DNA from 3 places in the Bacillus sp. EB V-12 genome. Region 1 is predicted to be linked to each of the others. Evidence: riboswitches for the same ligand, from Rfam matches in the RefSeq annotation. Region 1 holds a riboswitch; each other region holds the start of a gene.
The links. Region 1 has a riboswitch for S-adenosylmethionine ahead of mtnW (2,3-diketo-5-methylthiopentyl-1-phosphate enolase). Riboswitches for the same ligand answer to the same signal wherever they lie in the genome.
Positions count from the first base shown of each region.

Region 2: another riboswitch for S-adenosylmethionine. It lies ahead of ACZDYH_RS21940 (methionine ABC transporter ATP-binding protein); the one in region 1 lies ahead of mtnW (2,3-diketo-5-methylthiopentyl-1-phosphate enolase).
Region 3: another riboswitch for S-adenosylmethionine. It lies ahead of ACZDYH_RS26695 (peptide ABC transporter substrate-binding protein); the one in region 1 lies ahead of mtnW (2,3-diketo-5-methylthiopentyl-1-phosphate enolase).

Region 1 covers NZ_JBUXJL010000001.1:591,086-596,442, forward strand. Annotated here, with positions in the region: gene ACZDYH_RS03195 (DUF3909 family protein) at 1-153, shown strand, start outside; gene ACZDYH_RS03200 (hypothetical protein) at 205-480, opposite strand; gene ACZDYH_RS03205 (1,2-dihydroxy-3-keto-5-methylthiopentene dioxygenase) at 768-1,280, opposite strand; gene ACZDYH_RS03210 (methylthioribulose 1-phosphate dehydratase) at 1,258-1,896, opposite strand; gene ACZDYH_RS03215 (2-hydroxy-3-keto-5-methylthiopentenyl-1-phosphate phosphatase) at 1,893-2,552, opposite strand; gene mtnW (2,3-diketo-5-methylthiopentyl-1-phosphate enolase) at 2,549-3,793, opposite strand; SAM riboswitch class I at 3,858-3,963, opposite strand; gene ACZDYH_RS03225 (pyridoxal phosphate-dependent aminotransferase) at 4,028-5,206, opposite strand; gene ACZDYH_RS03230 (carbon-nitrogen family hydrolase) at 5,221-5,357, shown strand, end outside.
Region 2 covers NZ_JBUXJL010000008.1:23,208-28,564, reverse strand. Annotated here, with positions in the region: gene ACZDYH_RS21955 (HXXEE domain-containing protein) at 1-114, shown strand, start outside; gene ACZDYH_RS21950 (MetQ/NlpA family ABC transporter substrate-binding protein) at 279-1,133, opposite strand; gene ACZDYH_RS21945 (methionine ABC transporter permease) at 1,155-1,820, opposite strand; gene ACZDYH_RS21940 (methionine ABC transporter ATP-binding protein) at 1,810-2,829, opposite strand; SAM riboswitch class I at 2,953-3,059, opposite strand; gene ACZDYH_RS21935 (cysteine hydrolase family protein) at 3,302-3,847, shown strand; gene pruA (L-glutamate gamma-semialdehyde dehydrogenase) at 4,118-5,357, opposite strand, start outside.
Region 3 covers NZ_JBUXJL010000014.1:28,134-33,490, forward strand. Annotated here, with positions in the region: gene ACZDYH_RS26690 (peptide ABC transporter substrate-binding protein) at 40-1,680, opposite strand; gene ACZDYH_RS26695 (peptide ABC transporter substrate-binding protein) at 2,086-3,726, opposite strand; SAM riboswitch class I at 3,859-3,963, opposite strand; gene ACZDYH_RS26700 (aldo/keto reductase) at 4,116-4,949, opposite strand; gene proC (pyrroline-5-carboxylate reductase) at 4,951-5,357, opposite strand, start outside.

The DNA of each region.
Region 1 (5,357 bases):
ATGGAGTTTTATTTAGCATTGAAATATGATCGTGATGGAGTGGATCTTTATATGCAAGCTGAGATTGACGGCATATTTTATGTATCTATTAGCTATGGTGAAGATGCCCTACATCTACAAGAATTGTTTCAATTTCTAGAAGAAAATAAATAAAAGTCCTCAAATGAGGACTTTTATTTATTTAGTCATCTTTAATTTTTATAATTATAAGTTAGAAGCCCGGCGGCATCGTTCAACCGGGAACGGGATAATTTGTGCGATATGATTAGGACCAAATTGTTTTGTACGAGCATGGCGTATTATATAAAAAGCACACAGAATTGAAACAGGAATAGCGCCGAATAAACCAAATAATAAAGCGCTTACACAAGATGCGACAAATCCTAAAACACCAATTTCTAACTCTTCCATAATAGCTCCTAAAATAACAGGAAATGCTCCACATGTAACTCCAAGTATAAGTGCGATAAGTAAGCTCATGATTATCCCCCTCTGTTTGCGATATTATTTTCCTTCTTAGTTAATTGTAGTATATCACACATAAAACAGAATTTTCAGAAAAAATTCAATAAATGTTCAAAAAATGTTCGAAAAATGCACTTGAAAAATCAAGGTGTTAAATTTGTGATGAAATGGTACTTTCAAGTAAATAAAAAATCAGGCTTATTTCAAAATGAAATAAGCCTGTTCCATAGGAGGATGTATATATGTAGAGTGAATAAAAGTTTGGAAAAGGGGGTCCAAGTCCTTTTATTCAACTAACTACCTTAATAGATTGGAACCCAGCCTTCAGTTGTCACAAAAATACGAATAGCTACAACTTGGCGATCATCTTGCAAGGTAAAATAATGTCTTGCATTTTCAGGAACAGATATTAAATCGCCTGGCTCAAGTTCAACATCAAAGAATTTCCCATCTTTACCTTCAATAGCGAAAATGCCATGACCACTGACGATAAAGCGAACTTCGTCATCTGTATGATGGTGTTCCTTTTGGAAATTAATTAATAATTCGTCAAGGTTAGGGGTGCTATTTGAAAGTGAAATTACATCATGTGCTTTATAACCACGGCGTGCTGAAACATCAGCGATTTCTTTTGAAAAAATAGCTAATATTTCAGCTTTGTTTTCATCTGTTAACGAATAATTTTCATTTAAATGAGTAGGAAGTTTAGAAATATTCCATTTCTCATATAAAACGCCTTCCTCTTGTAGAAATTTAGATACTTCCACTTCATTTTCAATACGAGTATTTACTTCATGAATACGAATTTGCGCCATTAGAAACGCCTCCCTGAATTGATAATAGTTTTATATGAAATTGGAATAAAAACTCATAAGCTTCTAATCTCTTCTTTGCATCAAAGCTATCTCGGCCCCATACAGTAATACCGTGGTTACGGATTAATACTGCACCCGAATCTCCTTGTATATGCTTTCGGAAGTTTTCTCCAAGCGTTGGGATATGGGCATGGTTTTCGATAATAGGAATGTAAATTGTTGCACCTTCTTCCCAAATATCGAGTGCTTTAATAATTTCTTGATTTTGAAGGGTGACTGCATCACTATATAAATTTGTGATGACATTATTATCGGTTGTATGAACATGAAGTACGCAACCGGCATTCGTATTGTTATAAATGTGTGTATGCAATATTGTTTCTGCTGAAGGACGTAATTCAGTCTCTAAAACGGGAACTCCTACATGATCTACTAATAGAAAATCATCTGGAGTGGTTTTTGTTTTATCTTTACCGCTTGCCGTAATAAGAAAAGTAAGTGGTTCATGACTAACCTTTATAGAAATATTACCACTTGTTGCTGGGAACCAATTTCGTGTTGTTAACTCTTTTTTTATCTCGCTTAAGTCATACCATTGACGAAAAAGTTGTTTCATGCCTTCACCTCCAACAAAAGTTTTAATTCAGCTTGCACATCTTGAAATGTTTCAAACGGTGTATAAGCAATATGATTTTCTGCACACTTTGTAATAAGAAAATCGCGAGCGAATACTTTATCAGCTTGTTTCGCGGCTTGTAAATCAGTAATAGAATCTCCAATTACAATATGAAAGTCATCTGTATCACTTAATTTACGGATTAATGATGATTTACATAATCCGCAATGATTTTGACAATGATCATCACAAGAATGAGGCCATTTAACTGTAATAAACTCTGCTGAAAAGTCTGTTTCATTACAATAAATTTGCTCTTTTGGAATGATTCCTTGTAAGAGTGGATAGACGAAGAAATCCATTCCACCTGATATCACGTAAAAAGAAATGTTATTTTCCTTTACGAATTGTATAAACTCATGAAAACCACTACGGATTTCAGCAGTTTCTATTAAAAATTGAATAATATCATCGTGCAGATTAGTAGGTATTAATTGAAATAATTGAGAAACACCTTCTTGAATGGATAGTTCTTGTGATAAAATTTTATTCTTTACTTCTTCGGCTTCTGGTGGTGCGAATTTTTCCATAATGGACATAATGTTATCATTATTTGTAATCGTGCCATCGAAATCACAAAATACTTGAATACTCATAATTTCACCTCATAAGAGGGATTTCCCCATATTTGTAGTGCACTATGCAAATTTATGTCGTCTACTTCATGGAGTGGTTTATTTTGCAAAGTAGCATCAATTGCAGTACGAAAAGCTTTACCGCCGCCTTGCGCTCCATTTGGATGTCCGTGTATCCCGCCGCCAGCATTAATAACAACATCTTTACCGAAATCTCGTACAATAAAGGGAACGAAACCAGGATGAATACCAGCAGACGGAACAGAAAAGCTCTTCTTGAAAAATGCATCGTCTTCAGTTAAATATTTTGAGATAGCAAGAGCCTCCTCTTTTTCTAGCGCAACACTTCCGTATGGAGATGGGAATAATGAAAAGTCAGCCCCAGCATAACGTAGTAGCTTTCCAAGTAATAATGGAGATGAAACTCCATATAACTTGGATGCTGAATAAGCACCACTTACAGCAGGATGTGGCATAATAGGAACTGGGATTTCATCATCTTCTGCAAGTGATTGTAGTACATCTAGTCCGTAAGCAAATACGTTAAATAATAGAATATCAGCTCCAGCTTGCACTGCACGTTTAGCATTTTCTTTTAAATCAAAAGTTCGCCCTGTTAAATTTACGGCATATAACGTTTTATGACCGTATGTTTCGTAGACAGATTGTAAAACTTCTTTTCCAGATACAATGCGTTTCGTAAGGGGTGTTAATGCATTTTCAAATAATATTTCATCATCTTTTACTATATCTACACCACCAATTGCTTGATCGCGTAATTGCGTTTTTAAATACCCAATGTTTCGTCCAATCATTCCTTTAAAAATACTCATTAAAAGGGGACGATCATGCACTTGTAAAAGATTTCGAATACCATCTATCCCGAATTTTGGACCAGGAAAATGTTTTTTTAACTCGTCTGAAAAAGTTAAGTCAATTAGTTTTACTTCGCCATCAAGTGATAGCTTTCCAAATGTAGTCGTTAAAATCGCTGGTAAATCTGGACTGAAGTTTAATAGCGGATATTCGATTTTAATAATTCCGCGTTTTACTTTTTTACGTAAATACGAATTGGTATGTTCATGTTCAGCTAATTCCTCAACATGAATGACGTTGCCTTTATGCTGCTTTAATTGTTCTTGCAATAAGTGTGGCAAATGAGTCCAAGAGCCAATTGTTAAACCGAGTGCAATTTGCTCAGCTTTTTTTTCTAAGTTATGTGAATCATCATGGATTAAATACGTCGCTATAATTCCGCTCATTGTTATAACCTCCTAGTTAAATAAAAAAACCTCTCAGCTAAGGAGAGGTTTTTTTACAACCAGCTCCTTATCTGTCAGCGTAATGCTGCGAGAATTAGCACCGTGTCTACAATTGTAGATCGGTTGCCGGGTTTCGTCGGGCTCGTCCCTCCACCTGCTCTTGATAAGAAGTATTTAGAAATGTTTAAATTTTTAAGATAACTGAATTTTGTCAGATATTTTTCGTGTTGTCAATTACTTTTTGAAAAAATTTAATTTATCAATTCGATTAATGGCTTCTCGTAATCTATCTTCTGTATGCAAGAGACCAACACGGACATACCCTTCTCCATGCTCACCAAATCCAACACCAGGAGCAACTGCGACATGTGCTTTTTCTAGTAAAATATTAGAAAATTGCTCAGAGGTATATCCTTTTGGAACGGGAAGCCATGCAAAGAATGATCCTGTTGGAATGTCTACATTCCAACCAATTGAGTGACAGGCTGAAATAAGAGCGTTTCTTCGAGATTCGTAACTATTTACAAGGTCTATTACACAAGACTGTGAACTTAATAGCGCTTCTCGAGCAGCATCTTGAACTGCACCGAATATACTAACATACATATGATCTTGTAATAGGTTAATTGTTTCAATCACACTTTCATTCCCTACAGCAAAAGCGATGCGCCAGCCAGCCATATTGAAAGTTTTTGATAATGTGTAAATTTCAATTCCTATATCTTTCGCACCATCTGCTTGCAAGAAACTAACAGGTTTTTGACCATCAAATCCGATAGCTCCATAAGCAAAATCGTGAACAACTAATATATTATGTTTATTAGCAAAGTGAATGGTTGCATCAAAAAAATCTTTTGATGCAGTAGCACCGGTAGGATTATTTGGATAGTTTAAAAACATTAATTTTGCACGCTCTGCAATAGAGTCATCAATGTTCGTATAATCTGGTAAAAAGTTATTTTCTGCAATAAGCGGCATTGTTTCAAAGTGTGCTTTTGCTAAAGCAACCCCGGATAAATAATCAGGATAACCTGGATCCGGAACGAGAATCGTATCACCGGGATTTGTAAAACAAATCGGTAATTCTACTAGTCCAGCCTTCCCTCCAAACAAAATAGCAACTTCAGTTTTTGGGTTTAATTCCACGCCGTATTCACGTTTATAGAATGTAGCCACGGCTTCCTTTAAGCTTTCATGTCCGCGAAATGGCGGATATTTATGATGAATGGTCTTTTCGGCAGCATCTTGTAAAGCTTTTACGATATGCTGCGGTGTTGGTTGATCTGGATTACCTTGACCTAGATTAATAACATCGTGACCAGCTGCAACGACTTTGTTAACTTTTGCAACAAGTGAAGCGAAAAATTGTGTTGGCAATGATGTTACTATCTCAGAAGGTTGAAATAATTTCATACTTTCCACCTCTTTTGAAAGTTGTTACAATTCTAGTGACAAATGATATAATCTTTCCAGTATTTTGTAAAGAGAAAAATAAGAATGGGGCTGAAAAAATGAAAGTCGCATGTATTCAAATGGATATTGTTTTTGGAGATGTAGAAAAAAA
Region 2 (5,357 bases), on a different contig from region 1:
AAAAAACACTTAATTCATCAAAAGCAATTCGTAATTACACTCCTTTTCAGCTTATTTTCTTATCCCATTATAATTTGGATTACCTTACTGTTCGCTAGCTATTTTCATTCATAAAAAAAGACCAGGAAAACTCCTGGTCCATTACTCTACTTAACAAACATTGGATTCTACGTTATACAAAATTGGAAGGTACAGAATTAGGGTTTGTTTGTTAAGTTTATATGTTGAACGAACTAACAGCGGAGGGGTTCCTTCTGTTAGTCCATTAAACCCAATAATTATTTTACGATTTTTTCAAGCTCCTCAAGTGAAAGATCTACTGAAATTGAACCATCATTTGTTTCTTTCTTAATTGCATCTGTTACTTCTTTTGAATGGTATAATTCAATTACTTTTTTCAGTGTTGGATCATCTTTATCTTTCGTACGAGCTGCGAAAATATTAATATAAGGCTTCGCATTTTCATTCTTTGGATCTTCTAAGAAAATAGGATCCTTCGCTGGATCTAATCCAGCTTGACCAGCAACACCGTTATTAATAACTGATGCCGCTACATCTTTTAACACACGAGGTGTTTGCTGTGCGATAACCGGTGTAATTTTTAATTTCTTCGGATTTTCAGCAATACCACTTGGATCTCCAAATAGACCAAAATCCTTTTTCAGCTTTAATAATCCAGCTGCATCAAGAAGTTTTAATGCACGTGCTTGGTTCGTTGGATCGTTTGGAATTGCAATTTCTGAACCATCTGGGATTTCATTTGATTTCTTATATTTTTCAGAGTATAAACCCATTGGTGCAATTTGTGTTGTACCAACAGCTGTAATATCTAACTTATGTTCCTTTTTAAATTGCTCTAAGAACGCAATATGCTGGAATGAGTTTAGTTCAATATCTCCATCAGCTAACGCTTTATTTGGCGTTGTGTAATCGGAGAACTCCACCAGTTTAATCTTAATCCCTTCTTTTTCAGCTTTTTTCTTCAAAATTTCCCAAGCGTCTCCATCCGTTCCAGTTACACCGACGCGAACTACTTTTTCTTTCGCTCCTGCACCCGTGTCTCCACTTGAGCAGCCGCTTAATGCTGAGACTCCTACAATCGCTGATAATGCAAATGCTAAAATTTTCTTCATTTTCTTTTCCTCTCTTCCTTTTTATGATCTGCGTAACAAGACTTTCGCAAAGTAATTCCCTAAATTTTGAGCTATCTGTACGAGAATAATAAGTAACACGACCGTTACGAACATAACTGATGTATCAAAACGTTGATAACCATATGTCATTGCTAAATCACCAAGACCGCCACCACCGACAAGCCCAGCAACTGCAGAAAATTCAATTAAACCAACTGTCATAAATGTGACACCTAAGATTAATGGTGCTAACGCTTCTGGTACAAGGATTTCAAAAACAATTCTAATTGGCGAGGCGCCCATTGCTTGCGCTGCTTCAATTACTCCTTTCGGAACGGAAACAAGGTTTGTTTCAACCATTCTAGCAATACCAATTGATGCGACTAAGGTCATCGGGAAAATTGCTGCTGCTGTTCCAATCGTCGTTCCGATAACACTTCTCGTTAGTGGACTTAACGCTACTAAAAAGATAATGAATGGTACCGGACGAATTGTATTAATTATGATGTTAAGAATAGAAAAGACCCATTTATTTTCTAAAAAGTTTCCTTTTCTCGTTACATATAAAAGTAAACCTAGCGGTATACCAAGAATTGTAGCAAATATAAGGGTTACAATTACCATTAAGAGGGTATCCCCCGTCGCATCTAGTATGCGCGGCCAAAATATACTCCAATCAACTCGCATGAGCTTCTACCTCCTTCAGCTGCACTTGCAGTCTTAGATGTTGTAATGCTTTTTGAATTTCCCTCTGCTCCCCTTGCAACTCTACAAGAAGATTTCCAAATAGCACATTTTGAAGTTCAATAATATTTCCGTACAGTACATTTACATCGACGTTATAGTTTTTTGCGATATATGATAGTACCGGCTGTCCTGTCTCCTCACCAGTAAATGTTAGACGATAAATTTGACCACCATTTTGAATTTTCGCTAGAACACTTTCCGGTAAATGATCATTAATGACAGAACGTACAAAGTTTTGAGTCGTCTTTGTTTTTGGTTGCGTGAAAACATCAAACAGTTTTCCTTCTTCAATAACTTTTCCCTTCTCCATTACAGCTACACGGTGACAAATTTCTTTCACAACATGCATTTCATGTGTAATAAGAAGAATTGTTAAATTGTATTCTCTATTTACTTTCTTTAATAAGTTTAGAATTTCTGTCGTTGTTTCTGGATCTAAGGCTGATGTTGCCTCATCACATATAAGAATATCTGGCGATGTCGCAAGTGCTCTAGCAATGCCCACACGTTGCTTTTGTCCACCTGATAGCTGCTCTGGGTAATAGTTTGCTTTATCTTCTAACCCTACAAACTTCAGCAGTTCATTTACTCTTTCTTTTATCTCATTCTTTGGTACTTTCGCTAACTTTAATGGATAAGCAATATTTCCAAATACTGTTCTTGAATTAAATAAATTAAAACTTTGAAAGATCATTCCGATTCTTTGTCTTAGTTTACGTAATTCTTTCGTCGATAATGATGTAATATCTTTATCATCTATTGAAATCGTTCCTGCCGTCGGTCTCTCTAACATATTTACTAGGCGTAATAACGTACTCTTTCCAGCGCCACTAAAACCGATAATGCCAAAAATTTCGCCTTTCTCAACTGATAATGTTACATCCTCTACCGCATGAACAGATTGCCCAGCTGATTCATACACTTTACTTACATTGTTAAAAGAAATCATTTTTTCCCCTCCTATATGCTGTAAAAACTTGAAGCAGAGCTTTCGAGGTAAAATAAAAAGTGCTCTCCTTCTTATCAACCATAAAGATAAGAAGGAGAGCACTTATATGTACTCATTCACATCTTCTCATCTTCCAAGCCTTTATATGGCTTGCTGGAGTTAGCACGGTATTAAAAAAACCCGTTGCTGAGGTATCGTAGGGCCAGTCCCTCCACCTCTCTGGATAAGAATGTATCGATTTAATTGTCGTTTAATTAATTCTCATTATAGAACTCAGAATAATAAGAGTCAATACATTTTTTAGAAAAATATTAATTATTCCTTTATTAAAATTTTCAGATGAAAATTCATGAGAAAATAGTAACTTTCAAGGTTATTTAAAATTCTTCTTCCTCATATTTTTAAACAGGAGAATCTTCTCTACGAATTGAATAAATTTATTTGAATATGAAACTCGGAGGAAGATAAATATATGAAAACAGCTCTTTTACTCATCGATATTCAAAACGATTATTTTCCAAATGGAAAGATGGAATTGCGTAATCCAGTAGAAGCAAGCGAATATGCTAATCAGTTATTACAACACTTTAGAACAAACAGCGAACCTATTTTTCATATCCAACACGTAGCTATAAAAGATGGCGCTACTTTTTTCCTACCTAATACAGAAGGTGTACATATTCACGAAAGCGTACGTCCACTTAGAGAAGAAACAGTTATAGTCAAACATTATCCAAATAGCTTCCGAGAAACTAATCTTCTAGAGCAATTAAAACGTTTAAATATTGAACATGTCGTTGTATGTGGGATGATGACTCATATGTGTATCGATGCTACAGTAAGGGCTGCATTCGATTTTGGCTTTCAATGTACCGTTATACATGATGCTTGTGCTACAAAAGACCTTTCTTTTAAGAACGCTACTATACCAGCTGTTTACATTCACAATACAATTTTAGCTAGTTTAAATGGTGTATATGCAAATGTAATAAGCACGCAAGAATTTTTAGCTACATAAAAAAACACTCCTTTCAGTGAGCAAAACCGAAAGGAGTGTTCCTTGTCGAACCATAGATTTTCTTTCAAATTGTATTATACAGGAAATTCTCAAAATGAATACTAAAAAATATGACTAATAAGTCAACTTTTCTCATCATTTTATTTCTGTTCGCATGTTTATCCCGCTATTAATAGGTTTTAGCTCATTCCCTTCGAACGATGGTAATATATAGGATTTCAATTTTAAAAGGAGCTCTTCACATTCTGTGAAGAGCTCCTCTACTATTTCTTATAAAGTTTCAGAAGTAGTTTTTGCTTGCATGTGAAGTGCTAAGTAATCAGGTCCACCAGCTTTAGAGTCTGTACCAGACATGTTAAAGCCACCAAATGGTTGGTAACCTACGATTGCACCAGTACATCCACGGTTGAAGTATAAGTTACCAACGTGGAAGTCTTCGCGTGCTTTTTCAATATGGTCACGGTTGTTAGTAATAACAGCACCTGTTAAACCGTATTCCGTATTATTTGCAATTGCAAGTGCATGATCGAAGTCTTTCGCTTTACAGAATGCTACTACTGGTCCGAAGATTTCTTCTTTCATTAAGCGAGCATCTTCTGCAACGTCAGCAACGATTGTTGGTTGGATGAACCAGCCTTTAGAATCGTCTCCTTCGCCACCTGCTAAGATTCTACCTTCTTCTTTACCAATTGCAACATAGCTCATTACTTTATCGAATGCAGCTTGGTCATTAACAGGACCCACGTTTGTACCTAATACTGCTGGGTTAGCAACTGTTAATTCTTTTGTTAATTCAACAGCACGATTTAATACATGATCATATACATCTTCATGGATTACTGCACGAGAACATGCAGAACATTTTTGTCCTGAGAATCCGAATGCTGATGCAACGATAGACTTAGCTGCTAATTCAAGATCTGCTTCTTTATCAACAACGATTGTATCTTTACCGCCCATTTCAGCGATAACGCGTTTTAACCAAATTTGTCCTGGGTTTACTTTCGCTGCACGCTCATAGATGCGGATACCTACATCACGAGATCCCGTGAAGCTTACGAAACGTGTACGAGGATGATCTACTAAGTAATCACCAACTTCAGAACCGTTACCTGGAACGAAGTTTACTACGCCAGCTGGTAAGCCAGCTTCTTCTAATACTTCCATAAATTTCGCTGCTACTACAGGAGTTGTACTAGCTGGTTTTAGTAATACTGTGTTACCAGAAACTAAAGCAGCTGTTGTCATACCTGCCATAATTGCGAATGGGAAGTTCCAAGGAGAAATGATAACACCTACTCCTAATGGAATGTAAGAGAAACGATTATATTCAATTGGACGGCTTTCTACTGGAATACCGTCTTTTAATTTTAACATTTGACGACCATAATATTCCATAAAATCGATTGCTTCTGCTGTATCAGCATCTGCCTCATTCCATGGCTTACCTGCTTCTTTTACAAGAATAGCAGAGAATTCATGTTTTCTGCGACGAACGATTGCTGCAGCA
Region 3 (5,357 bases), on a different contig from region 1:
AAAGGTATCCTCGGTGGGATACCTTTTTATTAGCACTTATTATTTTGTAACTTCTGTCCACTTGTAGTTAAACTCACCACCGAAGTCAGTTGTTACAAGTCCTTTAATGAAAGAGCGTTGTAAGTAAGAACGGCCTTGTTGGTATAAAGGAGCGACAGCGCCGTCTTGTAATAGAATTTTTTCAGCTTGCTTCATTGCTTCAAAGCGTGCTTTTTCATCGCCAGCTAAATCTGTTTTCACTTTATGAATTAGCTCATCGTACTCTTTGTTAGAGTATTTATCGAAGTTATAAGCACTATCTGTTGTAAATAAATCTAAGAATGTAATTGGATCAGCGAAGTCAGGGCCCCAGCCGTCAATACCAATTTCATAGTCACCACTTAATAGTAGTTTTAGCTGTTGTTTACGTGGTTGTGGTTTTAAATTCACTGTTAATCCATCTAGGTTCTTTTCTAATTCACCTTTTAAATATTCACCAGTCTTTTTAGCTAAAGCATTGTCACTTGTTAATAGTTCGATTGTTACTTTGTCAGTACCAAGTTCTTGTTTTGCTTTTTTCCAGTTTTCTTTCGCTGTTTTCACATCATCCTTGACTAGATTTCCATTTTCTTTACGGAAGTCATTGCCTTCTGGGCTCTTTGCAAATTTCGCAGGAACCATTCCTTCAGCTGGAACAGCGCCGTTATTTAAGATTGTTTCTACGTAAGCTTTTTTATTCATTGCGCCGTTAATAGCAAGGCGTGCATGTTGATTTTTTAATGTTTCATTTTTCTGATTTAATCGTAAGAATTGAATACCGACTTCAGCGCGTTCTTTGAAGTTTGGATCGCTCTTATATTTATCAACAAACTCTGCAGTTAAAGCAACACGATCAATTTGTCCTGAATCATATAAGTTCACTTCTGTAGACTTATCTTTAACGACATTGAAGTTGATTTCTTCTAATTTTACAGTTTTAGCATCCCAATAGTTAGGATTTTTCTTCAATTGGAAGCTTTGTTCATGTTTCCAGTTATCTAATGTGAAAGCACCGTTATAAATTAAATGATTTGTTTCTAAACCATATTTATCGCCTTGAGACTTTAAGTACTCTTCATTAATTGGTAAGAATGTTGAGAATGTAGTTAAGCTTAAGAAGTAGGGAACAGGACGGTCTAGTTGTACTTCTAACGTTTTATCATCAACAGCTTTGACCCCTAGTTGATCAATTGGCAATTGTTTTTGGCTTATTTGTTTCGCATTCTTTATATCGAAGAATAAGAATGCGTATTCAGCTGCTGTATCAGGATTTACGGCACGTTGCCAAGCGAAGGCAAAGTCCTTTGCTGTAACAGGAGTACCGTTTGACCATTTTGAATCACGGAGATGGAATGTATATTTTGTTTTATCGGGACTAATGTCAACCGACTCAGCGACACCAGGAACCGGTTTATTATCTTCTCCCATTGCATATAGCCCTTCAAAAACATTACGCATTACGTTCATGGATTCCCCATCCGTTGCTTTTGCAACATCCATTGTTGGAATTTCTGAAGCGAATGATAAGTTAATTGCCTGTTTATCAGGTGCTTTATCGTTTGCTTTCGCTCCGCTTGCATTATCTTTATTTCCCCCGCAAGCAGTTAGTAATAGACTTGCCCCCAAAACAGATGCAACAACAGGTACAACTTTTTTCTTCATTGTTCGTTCCTCCCTAAATGTGTTGTTCGTAACGTCATAATGTCCGTGTCTTGAAGTAGCTATAGAAGGAGATAAAACCTATTATAAATATTTGTTTATAGGTAATCAGGTGTTCTATATGTATATACATGTTGAACTGTAATCTATCGTTATATGTTTCAACGTAGTAGACATTATATTTTGATGGTGAAATATTTTGTTTCTTTGATTATTTAGAATATTAACGCTGAAAAGAACTATATGTCAATAATAAAAATAGATTGTTAATTTCTCAGAATAATATATTAAAAAAGCAGATTCTCATGTGTGAGAGAACCTATTTTTAATATATTTTGCTAAAAAAACAATTGGTGTGGGCTAATAATAAGTGGGGATGAAGAAACCCCCACTTATTAAAGTTTCACTTTATTTTTCAATTTTTGCCCACTTGAAGTTTAATTGACCTGCAAAGTCTACTTGCACAATTCCTTTCACATAAGAACGTTCTAAATAAGATTCGCCTTTTTGGTAAAGAGGAGCGATAACAGAGTCTTTAAATAATATTTTCTCGGATGCTAGTAATGCTTCCCAGCGAGCTTTTTCATCACCAGCTAAAGTTGTTTTCACTTTTGCTATTGTTTCATCGAATTCCTTATTAGAGTAATGATCTAAGTTATAAGGGTTATTCGTTGTAAATAGCTCAAGGAATGTAATTGGATCCGCAAAGTCAGGGCTCCAGCCATCAATTCCGATTTCGTAGTCACCTTTTAATAAAAGCGAAACTTGTTGCTTACGCGGCTGAGGTTTTATATTTACTGTTAATCCATCTAGATTCTTTTCTAGTTGTCCTTTTAAGAATTCACCAGTTTTCTTATCAAGGTCAGCATCACTCGTTAATAATTCTAATGTTATCTTTTCAGAACCAAGCTCTTGTTTAGCTTTTTTCCATAACTCTTGTGCAGATTTTGTATCAACTTTTGTTAAATCGCCGTTTGCAGTACGGAAGTCTTTTCCTTCAGGTCCTTTTGCAAAGTTTTTTGGAACGAGACCAAATGTTGGTGTAGAGCCATCATTTAATAACGTATTTACAAAGGATTTTCTATCAATTGTTTGATCAATTGCTTGGCGTGCAGAAACGTTTTGAAGTACTTTGTTTTGTTGATTCATACGTAAAAATTGTACGCCTACGTTTGGACGTTCTTTAAAGTTAGCATCCTTTTTATATTTATCGACGAAGTCAGATGTTAGTTTTATACGATCTAATTGTTTTGACTCGAATAAATTTACTTCTGTTGATTTTTCTTTTACGACATTAAAATTGATTTCTTCTAGTTTGACAGTATCTTTATCCCAATAGGTAGGGTTCTTCTTAAATTTAAAGCTTTGTTCGTGCTTCCAATCGCTTAGTGTAAAAGCTCCATTGTACAAGATTGTATTATCTTCTAAAGCGTACTTATCACCTTGTACTTTAAAGAATTCCTCATTAATTGGTAGAAATGTTGGGAACGCTGTTAAGCTAATAAAATAAGGAACAGGACGCTCTAATTCTACCTCAAACGTATGGTCATCAACTGCTTTTACACCAAGTTGGTCGGCTGGAAGTTCTTTGTTGTTAATTTTTGTTGCGTTTTTAATATCAAAGAATAAAAATGCATATTCAGAGGCTGTTGCTGGATCTACGGCACGTTGCCAAGCGAACACAAAATCTTTAGCTGTAACAGGAGTGCCGTTTGACCATTTTGAATCTCGCAAATGGAATGTGTATTTCGTTTTATCGCCACTTACTTCATGAGATTTTGCAACACCAGGAACAGGTTTGTTACCTTCACCAAGATTATACAAACCTTCAAATACGTTTCTCATTACTTGACCAGAATCAGTATCTGTAGCACGAGCCGTATCCATTGTTCGTATTTCAGTAGGTGAAGATAAGTTTAAAACCTGTTTACTAGGTGCCTCGTCTTTTGCATTTGCTCCGCTTGCTTCGTTTTTATAACTACCGCAACCAGTTAATAAAATACTTACTCCTACAACTGATGCAATACCGGGTACAAACTTCTTTTTCATTTGATTTTCCTCCTAAATAATTAAGTTTGGATGATGATGAGGGAAATGAAAAATAAAAAATCCCTCTTTTCATATTGAGAAAGAGGGATTTTTACGTACAAGTTATGCACCCGTATATAAACGAAGTCCCTCATTCTATCTTTCAAGCATAAAGCTTGCAGGAAGTGGCACAGTATTCAAAATGAACCTGTTGCCGAGGTTTCAAAGGGCCAGTCCCTCCACCTCTCTTGATACAATGAGTAAACGAATAAATTTTATTAATTTTTGTGTTTCTTTGATAATTCAAAATCTTACACCTTGAATAATGAAGTGTCAACTAAATGAAATATAGTTTAAATTTTCAGTTTTCTTAAATGAAAAAACCACTGCATATGGCAGTGGTTTTTCTACTAGAAGTTAAAGTTATCTGGATCTGGACCAACGCGACGATCTTCATTTAAAGCTTGAATTGCTTTCATATCATCAGCACTTAATTCAAAGTCGAAGATGTTTGCATTTTCAATAATGCGATGTTCTTTAATTGATTTGGGAATTGTTACAACTTCGTTTTGTAAATCCCAACGTAAAATAATTTGCGCAGTTGATTTATTATATTTTGTCGCAATTTCTTGTAACGTTGGATTATCTAGTAGTTGTCCTTGCATTAATGGTGACCAAGCTTCAAGCTGGATATTATGTTCTTTACAGAATGCATGTAACTCTTCTTGTGCTAAACGTGGGTGGTATTCCACTTGGTTGACCATTGGCTTAATTTCAGCAATTTCAAATACGTCTTGTAAGTGGTGAATGTGGAAATTACTCACACCGATAGCGCGAACACGGCCATCTTTATAAAGTGTTTCTAATGCTTTCCATGATTCAGTATATTTCCCTTTTACAGGCCAATGTACTAAATATAAATCTAAATATTCTAGACCTAATTTCTCTAATGTAGTTTCAAATGCTTGAAGCGTTGTTTCATATCCTTGATCGCTATTCCATACTTTTGAGGTAATAAATAATTCTTCACGTGAAACACCGGATTCACGAATCGCTTGCCCAACGCCTTCTTCATTTTGATAGATTGCTGCAGTATCGATGCTGCGGTAGCCATTTTTAATTGCTGCTTTTACAGAATCAATTACTTCTGAACCATCTTCTACTTTAAAAACACCTAAACCAAACCAAGGCATTTTTACACCGTTATGTAATGTTGTATAGTCTTTTAAACTTGTTAAAATCATATTATTTCCCCCTAGCTTTTTTGTTTGTTGCTTCTACTGCTTTTTGAATTGCCTCTGAAAAATTATATTCGTATAAAGTTTTGAGACCCTCAGCTGTGGAACCACCTGGCGTTGTTACTTGTTCGCGAAGGTTAGCTGGATTTTGCGTTTGTTCAAGCATAGAAGCAGAGCCAGAAATCATTTGAATCACAAGATGTTTTGCGGTTTCTTCATCAACTCCATAACTTTTTGTTGCTTCAATTAAGCTTTCAGCAAAGTAATAAAGGAAGGCTGGTGCACTTCCAGTAACTGCAGTAAGCTGATGAACTTCTTCCTCAGTACAAAGTTGCGAAGTACCAATACCTTTTAAAAGTAGTTGCAGGGTTTCTTGATGTATCTCGTTTACTGATTGTCCCATTGTATATAAGG